Regions from separate parts of the Arthrobacter sp. NPDC056727 genome, predicted to be linked through region 2. Evidence: predicted binding sites of a transcription regulator. Region 2 holds the regulator's gene; each other region holds the start of a gene.
The links. Region 2 encodes HrcA, which represses chaperone genes, less so after heat shock. Its sites were predicted from a motif close to TTNGCACTCGNNNNNNNCGAGTGCNAA; they were not measured.

Region 1: groL (chaperonin GroEL) is a predicted target of HrcA. The motif match lies at 2,799-2,825, and genes of this name have one in related genera.
Region 3: ACFRAH_RS23300 (Hsp20/alpha crystallin family protein) is a predicted target of HrcA. The motif match lies at 1,393-1,419, and genes of this name have one in related genera.

What each region holds. Positions count from the first base shown of each region.
Region 1 covers NZ_JBHTZA010000002.1:29,078-33,568, forward strand. Annotated here, with positions in the region: gene ACFRAH_RS01935 (DUF3263 domain-containing protein) at 18-392, shown strand; gene ACFRAH_RS01940 (LytR C-terminal domain-containing protein) at 442-1,077, shown strand; gene ACFRAH_RS01945 (cold-shock protein) at 1,236-1,439, shown strand; gene ACFRAH_RS01950 (ABC transporter substrate-binding protein) at 1,439-2,713, shown strand; gene groL (chaperonin GroEL) at 3,004-4,491, shown strand, end outside.
Region 2 covers NZ_JBHTZA010000008.1:21,521-26,011, reverse strand. Annotated here, with positions in the region: gene ACFRAH_RS09855 (DUF4870 domain-containing protein) at 1-262, opposite strand, end outside; gene ACFRAH_RS09850 (DUF3097 domain-containing protein) at 406-1,260, opposite strand; gene hrcA (heat-inducible transcriptional repressor HrcA) at 1,485-2,498, shown strand; gene dnaJ (molecular chaperone DnaJ) at 2,557-3,681, shown strand; gene ACFRAH_RS09835 (16S rRNA (uracil(1498)-N(3))-methyltransferase) at 3,684-4,454, shown strand.
Region 3 covers NZ_JBHTZA010000040.1:882-5,372, forward strand. Annotated here, with positions in the region: gene ACFRAH_RS23285 (phosphatase PAP2 family protein) at 1-710, shown strand, start outside; gene ACFRAH_RS23290 (MmcQ/YjbR family DNA-binding protein) at 714-1,019, shown strand; gene ACFRAH_RS23295 (MerR family transcriptional regulator) at 1,020-1,361, opposite strand; gene ACFRAH_RS23300 (Hsp20/alpha crystallin family protein) at 1,498-1,920, shown strand; gene ACFRAH_RS23305 (J domain-containing protein) at 2,024-2,377, shown strand; gene ACFRAH_RS23310 (hypothetical protein) at 2,411-2,800, shown strand; gene ACFRAH_RS23315 (AAA family ATPase) at 2,814-4,361, opposite strand.

The sequences.
Region 1 (4,491 bases), on a different contig from region 2:
CAGCTAAGGAGAGCGCAGTGGCCGAGCCGTTGCAGGACCACCTCGCCGCGCAAGATTCCGAGCAGGGTTCGGGGCAGGATTCACTGCTGGAGCACGGTCTGCGGAGCGGCTCCCTGCTGGACGACTTCAAGCTCCGGGACTCGCCACTGGGAGAGCGGGAGCAGCAGATTCTCGCCCTGGAACGGCAGTGGTGGAAGTACGCCGGCGCCAAGGAACAGGCCATCCGGGAACTCTTTGACCTGTCCGCCACGCACTACTACCAGATCCTCAACGCGCTGATCGATACAGAGCACGCGCTGGCGCACGACCCCATGCTGGTGAAGAGATTGCGTAGACTACGTACGTCACGTCAGCGGGCCCGCACTGCACGCCGCCTTGGATCTGACGCGTAATTGCTAGTGCCGCACTGCCGGCGAAAACCAACAAGGACGCCTGTTTACCATGACTAATTTTGCTCGGGACGAATTCGACAGGGTGCCTGAGGTCTCCTCCCGGCAGGGCGTACACCGCGCTGTCTCCGCGCCGTCCCGCCCCAAGTTGTGGCCGATCCTTTCCGTTGGGATCGGGGCCCTCGCCGTGGGCCTTGTTGCATTCCTCCTGCTGCCGCAGCTGGGCTTCCAGCCCGCCATCACACCGCCGTCCGCCGCGGCAGCCGGCACCCCGGCGTCGGCCAGCGCAACGGCCTCCGGAAGTGCGACGCCCAGCAGCACCGGCACGGCGTCGCAGTCCACGGCTGCCTCCGAACCGGCTTCCCCCTCCACGCTGGAGCCCGCCACCTCTGAAACCATCGCCCCTGCGGCCCTCGACAAGTCGCAGCCGGTCGACATCTTCAACGGAACGCTGACCTCCGGCCTGGCCGGACGCGTGGGCGCCACGGTCCAGTCAGATGGCTGGGTGCTCGGCGAGGTGGCGAACTGGCAGGGGTCGCCCCAGCAGCAGTCCGTGATCTTCTACTCCGACGCCGCACACCGCGCCAACGCCGAGGCACTCAGTGCACTGCTGAACATCCCCACGCTCGTGGAAAGCGCGGACTTCCCGACGTCCGTTGCCGTGGTGCTCGGCCCCGGCTACCAGTAGCCATCCCGGTTACGCCTGAATAACTATTGCCTCCGCCCGGGGCAGCCGGCCTGCGCCGCCGAGGTCCTGTTTGGATAGAGTGAAGGCAGGCTTCAAGGCGTAATTCACGGCACACACCGACGTGGGCCTTACGGGAGCAAGCTGAAAGTGTGGGGATCATGGCATTGGGAACCGTGAAGTGGTTCAACGCGGAAAAAGGCTACGGCTTCATTACTGTTGACGACTCGGGCGACGACGTCTTTGTGCACTGGTCGGCCATCCAGACCGACGGGTACCGTTCCCTTGAGGAAGGCCAGCGCGTGGAGCTGGAACTGGGCGAAGGCGAAAAAGGTCCGCAGGCAGAAATGGTCCGGCCCGTCTAGTGGCACGCGGCACAGGTTTCCGGAGTACTGCTGTCTGGGGCACCGCCGTTGTGCTGGCACTCGGCGCCTGCTCCGGATCCGGAGACAATGCCCGGACGGCTCCCGTTGAGGCCAGCGGCGACGGAACCCTGCGGATCGGGCTGATCCTCGACAACACCGGGTCCCAGGCCTTCCTGAACGCCGCCCAACTGGCCGCGGCCAAGCTCGCCGTCCAGCAGATCAACGCTGCAGGCGGGCACAAGGGCCGGCCCGTGGAGCTGCTGCCCGAAACCACCGGCGGCGACACCGCCGCGCAGGCCCGGGAGCTCGTCAACGCCAAGGCTGATGCCGTCATCGGCCCCACCGATTCAAGCCGCGCCCCGGCCGCCATCGACGTGCTGTCCAAGGCCGGGATCACACTCATCTCTCCCGCCAACACGGCCCCGGAACTCAGCAGCTACAAGAGCGGCGGCTACTACTTCCGCACAGCGGCGGCGGACACCGCCCAGGCGCCTGTTCTGGTGAAAATCGCCAAGGACGCCGGAGCCAAGCGACTCGCGGTGGTCTACGAGGACGGCACCTACGGCCAGGAATTATCGTCAGCGGTTTCCGCTTCCGCCAAGGCCGGTGGTCTGGACCCCGTGACGCTCACCGGCTTCAAGGCTGGCGAGGCCCGGACGGCGGCGTCGGCCACCCGCGACGCGGCGCCGGACGCCGTCGTCGTCATTGCCCGGGACGGTGCGCAGGGCGCCATTGCCGAGCTCGCCAACGCCGGGCTGCCGGGCAACAAGCTCATCCTGGCCGACGGCGCTTTCAGGCAGTACGGCTCCGACCTCGGCTCCAAGGCGCTGGAGGGCGCACGCGCCCTGGTGCCCGGCGCCTTCCCGTCCGCGCACTTCCAGGCTGAACTGGTGGCCGTCGATCCGGGACTCAAGGACATGACGTTCGCGGCGGAGACCTATGACGCCGTGAACCTCGCGGCCCTGGCCGCCGCCGCGGCGGAGGACGACGCCGGTGCCTCCATCGCCGGGACGCTCATCTCCGTCTCCGGCGGCACGTCCGGCAGCCGTGGGTCCGCATCGCCGTCAGGCAAGCCGACTGCCTGCACGACGTACAAGGATTGCCTGGCGGCCATCCGGGACGGAAAGGCCATCGACTACGACGGCGAGTCGGGCCCCGTCCGCTTCGATACCAGCGGGGACGTGACCGCGGCGAAGTACATGGTGTTCACCTATGGGGCCGACAACAAGGCCACCCTCACGGGCAGTGAGGCCGCCGGCAGGTCCGCGGGCTGATCGCTGGCAGCGAATACTGCGCCGTAGTGCGGGATAAAGAAGAGGCATCTGCTTGCACTCTCCCCGGGGGAGTGCTAATTATTGATTAGCACTCCAGCGTGCCGACTGCTAAAGGGTCGTCCGGTTCCGGCCGGTACTGCCCCGGCGGCGGCGCAAGGAGCGAAAGAAACACCTGGTTGGGGTGAGATCCGGACTGTTGGGCGTACAGAGGCCTGCGGGAGGGATCGTCCGTCGCGGGCACCGCAGCGAGGTTCCTTCTTAACGACTGTCCCGAAAGGACTACTGCCGTTATGGCCAAGATCATTGCATTTGATGAAGAGGCACGCCGCGGTCTTGAGCGGGGCCTGAACATCCTCGCCGACGCCGTCAAGGTCACCCTCGGCCCGCGTGGCCGCAACGTCGTCCTCGAAAAGAAGTGGGGCGCCCCCACGATCACCAACGATGGTGTCTCCATCGCCAAGGAGATCGAGCTGGACGATCCCTACGAGAAGATCGGCGCCGAGCTGGTCAAGGAAGTTGCCAAGAAGACGGATGACGTCGCTGGCGACGGCACCACCACGGCCACCGTCCTGGCCCAGGCACTGGTCAAGGAAGGCCTGCGCAACGTCGCGGCCGGCGCTGACCCGCTGTCCCTCAAGCGCGGCATCGAGAAGGCCGTTGAGGCCGTCACCGCCGAACTGCTGGACTCCGCCAAGGAAATCGAAACCAAGGAAGAGATCGCCGCCACGGCTTCCATCTCCGCCGGTGACGACGAAATCGGCGCCCTGATCGCTGAAGCCCTCGACAAGGTGGGCAAGGAAGGCGTCATCACGGTCGAGGAGTCCAACACCTTCGGCCTCGAGCTGGAGCTCACCGAAGGCATGCGCTTCGACAAGGGCTACATCTCGGCGTACTTCGTCACGGACACTGAGCGCCAGGAAACGGTCCTCGAGGACCCGTACATCCTGATCGTCAACTCCAAGATCTCCAACGTCAAGGAACTGGTTGCTGTCCTCGAGAAGGTCATGCAGTCCAACAAGCCGCTGCTGATCATCGCTGAAGACATCGAGGGCGAGGCCCTGGCCACCCTGATCGTCAACAAGATCCGCGGCACCTTCAAGTCCGTCGCCGTCAAGGCTCCGGGCTTCGGTGACCGCCGCAAGGCGCAGCTGGCCGACATCGCCATCCTCACCGGCGGACAGGTTATCGCCGAGGAAGTCGGCCTCAAGCTTGAGACCGCGGGCCTGGACCTCCTGGGCAAGGCACGCAAGGTTGTCGTGACCAAGGACGAGACCACCATCGTCGAGGGTGCAGGCGACGCCGACCAGATCGCCGGCCGCGTTTCCCAGATCCGCGCCGAGATCGAAAACTCCGACTCCGACTACGACCGCGAGAAGCTGCAGGAGCGCCTGGCCAAGCTGGCCGGCGGCGTTGCAGTCATCAAGGCCGGTGCCGCCACGGAGGTTGAGCTCAAGGAGCGCAAGCACCGCATTGAGGACGCTGTCCGCAACGCCAAGGCTGCCGTCGAAGAAGGCATCGTTGCTGGTGGTGGCGTGGCCCTCATCCAGGCCGGCGCCAAGGCATTCGCCAACCTGCAGCTCGAAGGCGACGAAGCAACCGGTGCGAACATCGTCCGCGTTGCCATCGACGCCCCGCTGAAGCAGATCGCCTTCAACGCCGGCCTCGAGCCCGGCGTTGTGGTGGACAAGGTCCGCGGCCTGCCCGCCGGCCACGGCCTGAACGCAGCAACCGGCGAATACGTCGACCTGCTGGCTGCCGGTGTGAACGACCCCGTCAAG
Region 2 (4,491 bases):
CCACGAAGGCCGCGATGGTGGGCGGCAGGGTGAAGTTGAGCGCTTCCTTGGACTCCTGCGCGGTGAAGGGCCCGCGGTCGCGGAAGATGAGGTAGATCAGCAGCGCCGGAACGCAGCCGAGGATGCCGCCGAAGTGCGCCAGGGTGGCCCACTGCCGGTCTTCGCCGGCGGTCAGCGGAAGAGCGTTGGCCGGTACGCCATGGTACTGGGGCAGGTCCTGGCCGGACTGTGTGTCCCTGCGGTCGCGAGCGTCTTCTGCCACGGTGTCTTCCTTTTGCTTGCGTTGGTGCGTTGGTGCTTTGGTGCGGCGCCGGGCCCGCGGTGCGGTGACGCCGTACCAAGGATACCGGGCCGTTGGGGCAATCGCTGGCTCGACGCTGAAACCCGGAACCGCCGCGGCGGGAACTACGGCACGGTCAGGAAATCGATGACCTCTTCCACGCGGCCCAGCAGCGCGGGCTCGAGGTCGGCATAGGTGCGGACGGCGCCCAGGAGTTTCTGCCAGCCCAGGCCAATGTCCTCCTTGGTCTCGTGCGGCCAGCCGAAGGCGGTCAGGATGCCCGTTTTCCAGTCCGTGCCGCGCGGCACCACAGGCCACTGCGGAATCCCCAGCACCGACGGCCGGATCGCCTGCCAGACGTCGACGTACGGGTGGCCCACGATCAACACGTTTCCGGCAGCTCCGGGGGAGGCCATCACGGCGTCCGCGATCCTGGACTCCTTGGAGTCGGGGACCAAGTGGTCCACCAGAACGCCCAGCCTGCGGCCGGGACCGGGGCGGAAGGAAGCAACTGCCGCCGCCAGGTCGTCGATGCCGTGCAGGGGTTCGACGACGATACCCTCCACCCGGAGGTCGTCGCCCCAGACTTTTTCCACCAGTTCGGCATCATGCTTGCCCTCGACCCAAATGCGGCTGGCCTTGGCCACCTGGGCGCGCTGCCCTTCCACCCGAACCGAGCCCGACGCCGTCCGTGCGGCAGTGCCGGACCCTGCCGGCTTGGCCTTGGGAGCCGGGGGCATCAGGCGGATCGGCTGTCCGTCCAGGAGGAATCCGAAGCCAAGCTTGAAGGACCGGGACTTGCCGCGGCGGTCCTCGAGCGCCACCACGTGCATGCCGCCGGACTTCTCCACCCGGGTCACCGCGCCCACCCAGCCGGACTGGACGTCCTCGAGCACCATCCCGCGCTCCACCGGCACCTCGGGCAGGCTGCTCTTGGCAGGCGCCGCAATCTCCTGCGGGCCCCAGTTCTGGTACTGCATTCGTTCACCGCTTTGCATTAGGAATTTGCACAGGAAGGAGCCGCTCCGGCAGCGTGCGTGCCGCCGGGGGACAGGCGCCCGGAATTTCGCCCGGAGCGGTACCAATGCTAACAACGCGGCGACTCATATTAGACTTGTTAGCACTTAGGCATGTCGAGTGCTAACCACGGCGTTTGCGGGCGGGATTGACGCCCGGCGCGGTTATGGCCAAAAGGAGGTGGACTGTGAGCGAACCACGGAAGCTTGAGGTGCTGCGCGCCATCGTGGAGGACTATGTCCACTCCCGCGAACCTGTCGGCTCCAAGGCGCTGGTGGAGCGCCACCACCTGGGCGTTTCCAGCGCCACGATCCGCAACGACATGGCGGCATTGGAGGACGAGGGCCTCATTACGGCCCCGCACACCAGCGCCGGCAGGATCCCCACGGACAAGGGTTACCGCCTTTTCGTCGACCAGATCTCGGCGGTCAAGCCGCTCTCGCCGGCGGAGAAACGAGCCATCCAGACCCTGCTCGAGGGCTCCGAGGACCTTGACGACGTCCTGGACCGGACGGCCAGGCTCCTGTCCCAGCTGACCAACCAGGTCGCCGTCGTACAGTACCCGCACCTGAGCCGCGCCGTGGTCCGGCACATCGAATTCGTGCTGCTGGCGCCCCGAAAGGTGCTGATCGTGCTGATCGCCGATTCCGGAAAGGTGGACCAGCGTGTTGTCGACGTCGGGCAGGACCTGTCAGACGACACACTCGCGGCCCTGCGCACCCGGTTCCTGACAGGCGTGGCCGGAACGCCGGTGGCAATCCTGCCCCAGCACCTGGCCGCCGTCGTGGCGGGCTGCGCACCCGCCGAGCGCCATGCGGCTGTTGCCCTCGGGAAGGGGCTGGAAGGCCTCGCCCACAACAGTCGGGAAGACCGGATGGTCATGGCCGGAACGGCCAACCTCGCGCGGTCCAACGTGGACTTCCCGCTGAGCATCGGACCCGTCCTGGAGGCCCTCGAGGAGCAGGTGGTTATGCTGCAGCTCCTGAGCGACATGGCCCACGACCCGCGGGGAGTGGCCGTCAGCATCGGCCGCGAAAACCCTTACGATGGGCTGGCCGAAGCGTCGGTGGTGGCCACCGGCTACGGCCCCGACGCCAGCGCCAAGGTGGGCATCCTCGGCCCCACCCGGATGGACTATCCCACCACCATGGCCGCCGTGCGCGCGGTGGCCCGCTACCTTTCGAGGATTCTGGGACCGTGACAGCACTCCCCGGACATCCTCTGACCACAGGCAGTACAACCAGGAAGAGATACGAACTTTGAGCAGCCACTACGACGTTCTTGGAGTCTCCCCGGAAGCCACCGGCGAAGAGATCAAAAAGGCCTACCGCAAGCTGGCCCGCTCCCTTCACCCGGACGTCAACCCGGGCGACGACGCCGCGGAACGGTTCAAGGCCGTGACCCACGCCTATGAGGTGCTGTCCGATCCGCAGAAGCGCCGGGTCTACGACACCACCGGCAACGAGAACGGCACCGACAACGGCTTCGGCGGCGGCTACGCCGGCCAAGGCTTCGCGTTCCAGGACATCTTCGACACCTTCTTCGGCGCCGGCGGCACCTCCGGGCCGGCGTCCCGCGTCCGCCGCGGCCAGGACGCACTTATCAGCGTCCGGATCGACCTGCGCGACGCCGTTTTCGGCGTCAACAAGAAGCTGGAAGTGGACACGGCCGTCACCTGCCCCACGTGTGAAGGCTCCTGCTGCCAGCCGGGCACGCACCCGGAACGCTGCGACATCTGCGGCGGCAGCGGCCAGGTGCAGCGGGCAGTCCGCTCCATCCTCGGCCAGGTCATGACCGCAGCCCCCTGCGGTTCGTGCGAGGGCTTCGGCACGGTCATCAAGGACCCCTGCAACGAATGCAGCGGCCAGGGCCGCATCCGCAGCCGCCGGTCCCTGACCATCAAGGTACCGGCAGGCGTGGCCACCGGAACGCGCATCCAGCTCTCCGGACAGGGCGAGGCCGGCCCCGCGGGCGGCCCCTCCGGCGACCTCTACGTGGAAATCCGCGTCAACAGCGACTCCACCTACGTCCGCGAGGGCGACGATCTCCACGCGACCCTGAACATTCCCATGACCGCCGCCGCCCTCGGCACGGAACTGAGCCTGGAAACCTTCGACGGCAAGCAGGAGATCGACGTCAAGGCGGGCACCCAGTCCGGCGAGATCATCACTCTCCGGGGCCTCGGCGTCACCCACCTGCGCGGCTACGGCCGCGGCGACCTCAAGGTCCACCTGCAGGTGGAAACGCCGTCCAAGCTCGACCCCGCCCAGGAGGACCTGCTCCGGCAGTTGGCCAAGCTCCGCGGAGAGCAGTTCTCCGAGGGCAAGCTTGCGGCCAGCGGCGGCGTCTTCGCCAAACTGCGGGACCGCCTCGGTAACCTGTAGCGGTGAGCAACCCCGTATTCTTCACCCCGGCCGGCGCGCTGGACAGCACCGCTCGCGGATCGCTGTTCGTCCTTGACGGCGCCGAGGCCCGGCACGCGGTCACCGTCAAGCGCCTGTCCGTGGGGGAGCAGGTGGACATCGCCGACGGCGCCGGCAAACGCATCACCGGAACGGTCACCGAAGCTGCCCCCGCCGAACTGACGGTCGAATGCGCTTCTGTCACCATGGAGCAGCGGCCGGCCGTCCGTCTGGTCCTCGTCCAGGCCCTCGCCAAGGGAGACCGGGATGAACTCGCAATCGAAACCGCCACCGAACTCGGCGTCGACGCGGTAATCCCCTGGCAGTCGGAACGCTCCATCGTCAGGTGGAAGGGTGACCGCGCCGCCAAAGCCCACGGCAAATGGCAGTCCGCCGTCACGGCCGCCGCCAAACAGGCGCGGCGCGCCTGGATCCCCGAGGTGCGTCCCGCCGTCGAGACCCAGGCCCTGGCCAGGGAAGTGGCGGAGGCCGGCCTTGCGGTGATTCTGCATGAGGACGCGGTGACACCGCTGCGCCGGGTCCTTGGGGACTGGCGCGAAAAGCACCAGGAGGGGATGGGCCCCAGCGAGATCCTCCTCATCGTCGGCCCTGAAGGGGGCATCAGCCCGCGAGAGGTCACCCGACTGTGCAGTGCCGGTGCGGTCACGGCACTGCTGGGACCGCACGTCCTGCGGTCATCGACGGCGGGACCGGCCGGCGTCGTCATTGCCAGCGACGTCCTCGGACGCTGGTAGCCCGCCTCCACCTGCGCAATCGGGTAGCGGCGACGTC
Region 3 (4,491 bases), on a different contig from region 2:
AGCGCTTCATGGAACCCGGCGCAAGGAAGGGCCTCTACGCGACGGCGATCATCCTCGCCGTCATCGGGGCAACGGTCTTCTTCTTCACGCTCGCCGGCGTCCTGCAGCACGACGGGCTGGCCAGCGCTGACGGCGAGGCGCAGAAATGGCTCCTCACCACCCGGTCGGGAGCGCTGACCGTGGTGATGATCATCCTTGCGATCATCTTCGGGCCGGTGGGGCTGCCCATCATCGTCCTCGTTGTGACGGTGGCGTGGGGCATCATGGCGAAGCACGCCTGGCGGCCCATCCTGCTGGCGGCGGCCATGCTGACCGGCGTCGGGCTGGCGCAGCTCATCGGCAGGTCCGTCGAAAGGGAACGCCCGCCCGTGGACCAGATGCTGTTCGGCGCCGACCAAACATTTTCCTTCCCCTCAGGCCATGTCCTGGGCGCGTCTGACTTCCTGCTGATAACGGCTTTCCTGGTCTTTTCCCGCCGCCGGAAACCAAAGACAACGGTGGTTGGTTTTGTCTTCGCCATCGTCGGAGTAATCCTGGCGTCCGTCAGCCGGCTGTACCTCGGCTACCACTGGCTGAGCGACGCCGTGGCCTCCGTTGCGCTCTCGCTGGTGGTGCTCGGCGCCGTGATTGCCGTGGACACCTGGCGCACCGCGCGGATACCCGGCGAAGAGGTCACGGGGGAGCTGTCCAAGGCGGACAGCCAGGATTAGGGCGTGGCCACCGAAGCCGATGTCCGCAGGATCTGCGTTGCCCTGCCGGGCGTGACCGAGCGGCCCAGCTGGAACCAGCCGGCCTGGTTCGCCAGGACCCTGATGGCCCGCATCTGGGAACCGGACGTGTTGACGGTCAAGACAACAGAGCGTGAAGCCCTCGCCGGAACGGATCCGGAAACGTACTTCTGGACGCCGCACCATGAGCGGTCACCCCAGTTGGTCCTGGTCCGGCTTTCAAGGGTCGACGGCGGCCAGCTCGCCGAACTGCTCGAGGATTCCTTCCTGCTCGCCGGCGGCCGGCTGTAGTCACTGGCCGCCGCCCCGGCCTGTTGACCCGGCCGGCCGGCCGCCGTCGTCACCGGTGCCGCGGGCGCGTTTCAGCTGCCGCCGCAGGCGGGCATTGTCCATCTCCAGTTCGAGCACCTTGGCAATCCCCGCCAGGTTGAGCCCCTCCTCCAGGAGTTCAGCAATGCGGCGCAGGACCGCCAGGTCAGCCTCGCTGTACTGGCGGGTGCCGCCCTCGGTTCTTTCCGGGGTCAGCAGGCCGCGGCGCTCATAGAGCCGGATGTTCTGCTGGCCGGTTCCCACGAGCTCCGCCACAACGGAAATGGCGTACAGCCGGCGCCCGGCACTGTTCCGGTCGTGCATGCGATTCCCGTCCAGATTTCTCGATTTTCCTCTTGCACCAGTCTGTCACCAGTGCTATAAAAAATCTATATCCACCACCATAGATAAAGCGCGGTGGGTAGCCATAAAACCTACATGCTGAAGGGAGTGGGAAATGATGCTAGTCCGTACCGACCCGTTCCGTGAGCTGGACCGGCTCACCCAGCAGGTCTTCGGAACAGCAGCCCGTCCGGCGGCCATGCCGATGGATGCGTGGCAGGAAGACGGGGAGTTTGTGGTGGCGTTTGACCTGCCCGGGATTTCCCCGGACGACGTTGATCTGAACGTTGAAAGGAACGTCCTCACTGTCCGGGCGGAGCGCCGTGATGCCACCCAGCCCAACGTCGAGCTGGTGGTCTCCGAGCGGCCTCGCGGCGTCTTCAGCCGCCAGCTCATTCTTGGCGACACCCTGGATGCGGACAGCATCAGGGCCAGCTACGACCTTGGCGTGCTGACGCTGCGGATCCCGGTTGCCGAGCAGGCAAAGCCGCGGAAGATCGAGATCGAAAGCAAGGGCCAGCTGCACCAGATCGGGACGTAGACGGCCGGCGTGCTGACAGGGGCGGCCTGCGGTTCCGAACGATACCCCAGGCCGCCCCGCCGCGGCGCAACAAACATCCTTCCAACTGCAACAGGCTTGTGTGATGACCAGCCACCCACCGGATCACTATGCGGTGCTGCAGATTCCGCATGAAGCGTCGCAGCAGGAGATCGCCCGCGCCTACCGCGCCCTGATGCGCCGCCACCATCCGGACGTTGCCGGCGGTGAAGCGGTACCGGCCGAATTGGAACTCGTCATGCAGGCCTTCGCCGTGCTCCGCGACCCCAAACGCCGTGCAGCCTATGACCGGGAGGTCCTTGCCGCTGCTCCGGGTGAACCCGCCGGGGCTCAACAACATGCCAGGAAGCCACAAGACGTCCCCGTCCGCGTGATCCGGCACCGGGAACCTCCGCTGCGCGTGACGCCAGTCCGGTGGGAGAGCGGACCGCGGGCCTGATTCCGATCTGAATAACAGAGGAGAACCACAGCCATGAGTGATTGGCGCCGCTACGACTCCCACCTGATCCCTGCCTTCCATGAGCGCTTCGAACAGCGCTGGGGCAAGGGCACAGCGCCGTTCCTGGACCCCGAGGCCCACGAGGAGCCCATGCCGCGCGCACAGTGGATCAATCCCGCCACCGGTGCCGCACTGGCTGTGGTGCCCATATGGTCCGACGACGACCACCAGCACCGCTCGTTCGGGGTGTTCTATCTGCCGCCATTCGGGGACATCTGGGTGCTTCGCCCGGGTCTCACACAGTTCCTGGAGCCCGGCGGGGACAGCCCCGCCAGCCAGGTGGCCCTGCGGAACGATGCTTTCCGCAAAGCAGTGTCCCACGCCAACGAATTCCTCTTCGGTCCGCCCCCGCTCGTGGACTGACTCCGCTGGCGGGCTACGGCGCCCCGGCGAAGCCGACAGTCCCCGGGCCCGGCCCGCCGTAGCCCACGGTCCCGGAGTCCGGCCCGAAAAAACCAGGCCCCGGGAAACCGGGCCCGCCAACCCCGCCAAACCCGGGCCCGGGGAAGCCGGGTCCGCCGAAACCGCCCTGTCCGTCCCCGCCGCCGGCGGGGCCGCTGCCCAGCAGACTCCTGGTGAGGGCCTCGCCGTCGGCCATCAGTTCTTCCACAGCCTCCAACAGGTGACTGTCCTGCACGGGTGCGCCGTCCAGTGCGGCACGCACGACGGCCCGGCGGACCAGTTCACGCGCGAACGAGGCCGTGGTCCCCTCGGTGCGGGCGGCGGCGTCCCGAACGGCATCCGCGCTGAACGGAATGCCGCGTGCATACAGGGTGACCAGCCCAATGCGCTCGTCCAGCGCCGGCAGCGGAATGTCCACGGCCAGATCCACCCGGCCGGGGCGCTGGGCGAGGGCACGCTCGAGCATGTCCACCCGGTTGGTGGTGAGGACAAACGCGACGTCGGCGTCGTGATCCAGGCCGTCCATGGCATCCAGCACCTCGAACAGCAGCGGCTGCGGCCCGTGCCCGAAGCTCCGGTCCTCGGCAATCAGGTCGCAGTCCTCCAGCACAACGATGGACGGCTGAAGTGCCCGGGCCATGGCGGCTGCCTCGGAAATCCTGGCCAGTGATCCTCCGGACAACAGGATCGCCGTGATACCCGTGCTCTGGCTCAACAGGTACCGCACCGTGTGGGTCTTGCCGGTCCCCGGCCGGCCGTAGAGCAGGATGCCGCGTTTCAGGTGCTGGCCGTACTCGCTCAGCGACTCCCGGTGCGCGGCGATGCCCAAAGCGTGATCGGCCACTTTTTGAAGCAGCCCCTGGGGGAGGATGACGTCGGAGGCGGTGAGTCCGGGCCGGGCATGGAAGGTCACGCCGCCGGTGCTCGGCCCGTACTCGCCCATGACCAGGGAGATGACTTGGCCCTTCAGGACGCTGCCGCGCTGCATCCGCCGGCGGAACTCGGCCAGGAACTCTGCCGCGTTGCCCGCGTCGGCAGCCAGGACCTCGAGGCACGCTGTTTGCCGCCCGTACCGCGGCGCGGCGTCCCGCTGCAGGACAGCAACAGGGCTGCCCGCGTGCCTGAACAGCCACAGCCCCAGCGCCACGGCCTGCCGCTGTTCGTCCGGGCCCACGGCGAGGTTGATGTAATCGGGCTGGGACAACGGAAACTGCGGGAAGAACTGCGACTGCTGCAGCATGTCGCTCAGTGACTGGTGGTGGCGCTGGTCTCCGCCTCCGATGCCCACGAGCCGGAACTGTTCGTCGTCGGCGGCGAGTTCGGCCATCAGGATGTCTGCGTCCACGAACCGGTGCGCTGGCACCTCCTCCACCACCACTGCGAGTGACTCGGCCGGCACCGCCAGATGGTCAGTGATTGTTGTCAGCAGCTGCGTTCCGGCCTTTACCCGGTGCTGCCCGGACTGCGCGATCTGAACCAGCTCCGCGAAATCATCGATGAACTTCCCCAATTTTTCATCCATGCCGCAGACCCTACCAGCGGCAGTCAACACCATGCTCGTTGAGTTTTTGTCCAGATATCGCGAGTTGGAGGGCTTCCAAGTCGCGATATCTGGACAAAAACTCCAACAGGGCCAGCGGCCGGATCCCCTT